DNA from 2 places in the Moritella viscosa genome. Region 2 is predicted to be linked to the other one. Evidence: riboswitches for the same ligand, from Rfam matches in the RefSeq annotation. Region 2 holds a riboswitch; the other holds the start of a gene.
The links. A riboswitch is a leader RNA that binds a small molecule or an ion and turns the genes downstream of it on or off. The one in region 2 is predicted to bind thiamine pyrophosphate.
Positions count from the first base shown of each region.

Region 1: linked by a shared signal. The riboswitch ahead of thiD (bifunctional hydroxymethylpyrimidine kinase/phosphomethylpyrimidine kinase) and the one ahead of thiC (phosphomethylpyrimidine synthase ThiC) in region 2 are both predicted to bind thiamine pyrophosphate.

Region 1 covers NZ_FPLG01000039.1:46,315-49,530, reverse strand. Annotated here, with positions in the region: gene BT797_RS06345 (outer membrane lipoprotein-sorting protein) at 1-326, opposite strand, end outside; gene BT797_RS06340 (hypothetical protein) at 733-1,281, opposite strand; TPP riboswitch at 1,568-1,672, shown strand; gene thiD (bifunctional hydroxymethylpyrimidine kinase/phosphomethylpyrimidine kinase) at 1,746-2,579, shown strand; gene BT797_RS06330 (ABC transporter ATP-binding protein) at 2,572-3,216, shown strand, end outside.
Region 2 covers NZ_FPLG01000099.1:54,316-57,531, reverse strand. Annotated here, with positions in the region: gene thiC (phosphomethylpyrimidine synthase ThiC) at 1-1,662, opposite strand, end outside; TPP riboswitch at 1,791-1,892, opposite strand; gene rpoC (DNA-directed RNA polymerase subunit beta') at 2,040-3,216, opposite strand, start outside.

The sequences.
Region 1 (3,216 bases), on a different contig from region 2:
TCCGCTTTATTGATATGTGAAAAAGAAAGAAAAGCAGTACCTTTACGGTCTGCGGGTTTATCAAAAATAGTCAAACCTTTATCACCATCATCAACAACCTCTAGACTTTTTATTCGTATTTCTCGAATACTTTCCTTCCCTTTTGCATTACGCAGTACCATAGTGGTTTGCTGGATACTATCATTCCACCCAGAATCCCTTACCTTACGCTCTTTTGCGATAGCAAAACCTTTTTCTTCTGACGTTTGAGCTTGAGCAGTAATAAAACCGCTTGTCATAAACACAGAGATAGCTAAGACACCTGCGGTATATTTTTTATCCAACATAATAATTCCCTTTATTTTTCCCAACACTTATCTGAGCCCCTTTTGGTCGACAAGACAAACTAAAATGATACGTTCAAAGTTATCAAGCGATTCATTAATACGAACAATGACTTATCTATTTTAGGTTATCACATTGACTGGATATAACCTCACAAATATAACGTAACAACCTGTTTTGTAAGGGCTGTAAAAATAAAATTAAGCACAGTAAAACGTGATAACAGTATTACCTCTGCGATGAAATTTCATGGGGGATGGGAACAACGGGAATGAACTTAAAAGGATTTACTAAAACTTATGCATGATTTGCCTTCGATATATAGCAAATCATGGCCTACTCATATTGGTGTTGTTTGTATCAAGTAACAACACCAATAATATATAAAAAATAAATCTAGCCGCAATATTATTGCGCTAAACGAACTTCATTTGCTTCAATGTTTAATTCTGCAAGCTTATTAAGTAGTGCTTCTATATTTTTCTTCCCTGAACCTTCATTGGCCATTTGGAGGCGCGCAACACCAGAGAATGCATCACCAAAAGTAGCTGTATGTGGGGCCTTCACTACTTCATCAAGTATCACTTTACCGCTTAAAGTATCTGTCAACGTGTAGTTAACTTTTGTCGTGACTGTCATATCAAGGCCAAACAATGGCTGTTCAACGTCCACAATTTTAGCTGATAGTTGATATTTTCCCTTTTCAGAGAAAAGTCCTTGCTCTAATAGGCTCTCTTTAATTGCACCAGAAAAAGCAACATCACTAATTTCAGATGTCCAAGCAGCATTTGTATCCTCACCACCCGAAACTGACGACAAGGCCAAGTTATTTTGTACTGCTGCTGGATATACTTTTTGTTCGCCTTGATACACCATATTCTCAACCTGTGCACCCGATGCGCAACCAACTAAGTATAAACACGTTGCAATTGCCAATGTCTTTTTAACTACGTTCATTTTCATCATTCCTTTGTTTTTATAATAATCAAGAGTCGTACCTACAATTTATTTACCCCTTACAAACCGTAAGAGATAAAATATTATCACGTTGATTTTATTCGTATTAGCCTTTATAGCAAGCATATTCCATGCTCCTTTTTAGGTAATTGTGACAGTGCCTACAAATAATAATATATTAATCAAAAACAACATTATCCATTATAAAAGACACTAAAATTCGAACAATCATATCAATAGCTTAATTGTTTGATTGCGATTTCAACAAAACTTGTTACTATTGCAACACATATAGTCGGGGGGCCTAATAGGCTGAGATCGCATATTTATTGCGAGACCCGTTGAACCTGATTCAGTTAACACTGACGTAGGGAACTATCGATCTTGCTTCTCATGATTTGACCTTCTGCGTCTCTCAATCTTTGGCTTGATAAAGTTCCTGTGCGCCAGCCCTAGGAATATTTATGCTAAAGGTTATAACAAACATATCAACACCAATTGTATTAACCATTGCAGGGTCAGATAGCGGTGGCGGTGCTGGTATTCAAGCAGATATCAAAGCAATATCAGCAACTGGCAGTTATGCTTGTTCTGCAATCACCGCAATCACTGCGCAAAACACTCTCGGTGTATCCGCAATTTTTCCCATCCCACTTGAACATATCGAAAAACAACTCGATGCCGTATTTAGCGATTTAAACGTCGTGGCAGTGAAAGTTGGAATGCTTGCTGACTGCGATATTATCAACGTCGTCGCCGCTAAAATTAAGCAATTTAAGCCAGCATTTTTAGTTGTTGACCCAGTTATGATTGCTACTAGCGGCGACTTACTGCTTAAAGAATCAGCGATCAGTACGCTTAGATCAGAGCTACTACCACTTGCTGACTTAATCACCCCTAACCTACCCGAAGGAGCTGCTTTAATTGGTTCAGATGTGCCTACCAATGAAGATGAAATGGGCAGCATGATTAGCGAATTGCGTCAGCTTAATGTCAATGCAGTACTATTAAAAGGCGGTCACTTAGAGCAAGATGACAACAGTAACGATTTACTCATCTTCCAAGACCATGTGGAACAGTTAACCGCAAAACGCATTAATACCCACAATACGCACGGCACTGGCTGTACGCTATCCTCAGCAATCGCATCCTACTTAGCCCAAGGCTATGATCTACTGCAAGCTGTGAAGTTAGCTAAGCAATACATCTCCAACGCCATTGCTCACGCGGATGAATTAGATATAGGTAGCGGCCACGGTCCGGTTAATCACTTCTTTACTGGTCATGCTGATGTCTAGCACCTCGCAGACAAAGCTAAAATCGGAAGATAGCCTTGCGGTAAACATCGCGATTAAGAACGGTTATTTACATTATAACGACAGTATTGACCCCGTATTAAACAAGCTGAACATGACGGTGCCAGCTCGGCAGTGGACCTGTATTTTAGGGCGTAGCGGCAGTGGTAAAACCTCACTACTGCGTTACCTTGCAGGGCTGTTAGATCATAAAATAATGTGGTCAGGAGAACTATCAGTTAACGCGAATAACTTAGTTCAACCAGACTTAACCAATCAAATTGCTTACATGGCACAGCAAGATTTATTGCTACCTTGGTTGTCCGTGCTCGACAATGTCATGTTAAGCAGTAAATTCGGCACTGAAAAATCAGCACCAAAAACTGACAAAGCACTCGATCTACTGGCTAAGGTCGGTCTTGCTGATAATGCCAATCGTTTTCCGCAACAACTGTCTGGAGGCATGCGTCAACGCGTGGCACTGGCAAGAACATTAATGCAAGACAAACCCGTTGTATTAATGGACGAGCCCTTTTCAGCCTTAGATGCCGTGACTCGTTATCGATTACAAGACCTCGCTTGTGAATTGTTAAAAGATAAAACCGTCGTTTTAATCACACACGAGCCCCAAGAAGCGATC
Region 2 (3,216 bases):
TTTCGACATCGCATTGTCACGGATTTGAGCACCCGGGAAACCTTTCGCTAAATCAGCCGCATGCGCAGAGATCTTATAAGTGATCATACCTTGCTTAACGTCTTCTTTATTCGGTAGGCCTAAATGTTCTTTGGGTGTCACATAACACAACATTGCACAACCGTACCAACCGATTTGCGCAGCACCAATACCCGACGTAAAGTGATCGTAGCCCGGTGAGATATCGGTTGTCAGTGGACCTAAGGTATAAAAAGGCGCTTCATGACAAATATCGAGCTGCTTTTCAACATTCTCTTTAATCATGTGCATTGGGATATGACCTGGGCCTTCGATAATAACTTGTACGTCTTGTTCCCACGCGACCTTCGTTAACTCACCTAAGGTTTCTAATTCAGCAAATTGGGCTTCATCATTCGCATCAGCCGCACAACCTGGACGCATGCCATCACCTAATGACAGAGATACATCATAAGCTTTACAAATCGCACAGATTTCTTCGAAATGGTCATAAGCAAAGTTTTCTTTATGATGCGTCAAACACCATTTCGCCATAATCGAGCCACCACGCGACACGATCCCGGTAAGACGTTTTGCCGTCATTGGTACATATCGAAGCAATACGCCAGCATGAATAGTAAAGTAGTCAACACCTTGCTCAGCTTGTTCGATCAAGGTATCGCGGAATACTTCCCAAGTAAGATCCTCGGCGATCCCATTTACCTTCTCTAGAGCCTGATAGATCGGCACAGTACCAATCGGCACAGGTGAATTACGGAGGATCCACTCACGCGTTTCATGAATATTACGGCCTGTGGATAAGTCCATTACCGTGTCAGCACCCCAGCGTGTCGCCCATACTAGCTTCTCGACTTCTTCTTCAATCGATGATGTGACTGACGAATTACCAATGTTGGCGTTTACTTTTACAAGAAAGTTACGACCGATGATCATCGGCTCAGATTCTGGATGATTGATGTTGGCAGGGATGATCGCACGACCACGCGCTACTTCATCACGGACAAATTCACCTGTGATTTTTTCCGGAATACTGGCACCAAAATCATTGCCGGCATGTTGTTTTAATAACAGCTCGTTATGGATCAACTCACGTCCCATGTTTTCACGGATCGCGATGTATTCCATTTCTGGAGTAATGATCCCTTTACGTGCGTAATGCATCTGGGTGACATTTTGACCATCAATGGCTTTCAATGGTTTTGGTAAATGCTCAAAGCGGATATGGTCAATGCCGTCATCAGCAAGACGCTGCTGGGCAAAGTGCGAAGTAACGATCTCTAATGCTTCAATATCGTTACGCTCTGCGATCCATTGTTGTCTTAATTTTGGTAAGCCTTGGTGTACGTTTATTTCAATAGCCGGATCGGTATAGGGACCCGATGTATCGTAAACGGGGATAGATTCATTTTGCTCATAAACCGGATCGTCTTTACTGCCTGCGACTAACGTCTCGTCCAGATTGATTTTCCGCATCGCCACTTGAATATTGTCACGACTACCTGTGAGATGAAATTTTTCTGAATTAGGAAACGGTTCACAACTGAGATTATTAATAAACTCTTGTGCATTTTCGCGATTTTCACGGCGAGTTAGTTTTTTGGTATTACTGCTTTGATTTATATTGGTAGTAGACATAGCACTCATTCCTTTCTAATAAGATGATTGCTTGTCGTTGAGTATGGAGAGTAGTGATATAGATATATTGATCGTAAATGTAACAGTAAGCGGCCTGATTTCCCTATGGCTAGCTTACAATCACACGAATAATATTCATATTAATCACTCTTGTTTCCTCACGCAGGTATTAGCCTGATCAGGTTCCACGGATCCCATTATTAAATGGTCTCAGCCCTAAAGCACTCCGACAAGATGTATCGGAGTATAGACTGGTATTGCGCTAAAAAACAAGCAAAAAAAAGCGCCCTATAAAAGGGCGCCTTTACTATCTAATAACTATGTGTAAGTGAATCAGTGGGTCTGTCATCACTTACACACGACTTTAATTGCATTCAGCAAATCAATTAAAGGTTATTTAGTAGGTTTGCTAAGTTCTGTTCAGCTTCATCAGTAGTGATTTCTTGCATTACTTCTTCTACTTTACCAGCACGTTTTTTCGCACGTTCTTGGTGATAAGAGAAGCCTGTACCTGCAGGGATCAGACGACCAACGATAACGTTCTCTTTCAGACCACGAAGGTCATCAATCTTACCATGAACAGCAGCGTCTGTTAGAACACGTGTTGTTTCTTGGAACGATGCAGCTGAGATAAATGATTCAGTTGCAAGAGACGCTTTAGTAATACCCATAAGCATGTGTTGGAACACGGCTGGTTGCTTGCCTTCAGCTTCTAGCTGACGGTTAGCAATTTTCAGACGTGAAACTTCAGCTTGCTCACCTGGTAAGAAGTTACTATCACCAGCAGAGATTACGTTAGCTTTACGTAGCATTTGACGAACGATAGTTTCAATGTGCTTATCGTTAATCTTTACGCCTTGTAAACGGTATACTTCTTGAACTTCGTTCGCGATATAGTTCGCAACATGGCTAATACCACGTAGACGTAGAATATCGTGTGCTGATTCAGGACCATCGGCGATAACTTCACCTTTAGCAACCTTCTCACCTTCGAACACGTTCAAGTGACGCCATTTAGGGATCATCTCTTCGTAAGCTTCAGCACCATCAGTAGGTGTGATAACTAGACGACGTTTACCTTTAGTTTCTTTACCGAAACTAATAGTACCTGAGATTTCCGCTAAAATAGCAGCATCTTTTGGCTGACGAGCTTCAAACAGATCCGCTACGCGTGGTAGACCACCCGTAATATCACGTGTTTTCGAGCTTTCTTGAGGAATACGCGCTAACGCTTCACCAATAGTCACTAATGCGCCATCTTCTAAGTTAACGATTGCATTTGAAGGTAAGAAGTATTGTGCAATAACTTCTGTACCAGGAATGAATAAATCATTACCTGCTGCATCAACAAGTTTAACCATAGGACGTAAATCTTTACCAGCGGCAACACGTGCTGCAGGATCCAGAATTACCGTGCTAGATAGACCAGTTAGATCATCAGTTTGCTTAGTAACCGTGATACTATCAATTAAGTCAACAAACTTAATTTGACCTGCCACCTCGGTGATGATTGGGTGAGTATGCGGGTCCCAGTTAGCAATAATGCTACCAGACTCAACAGCT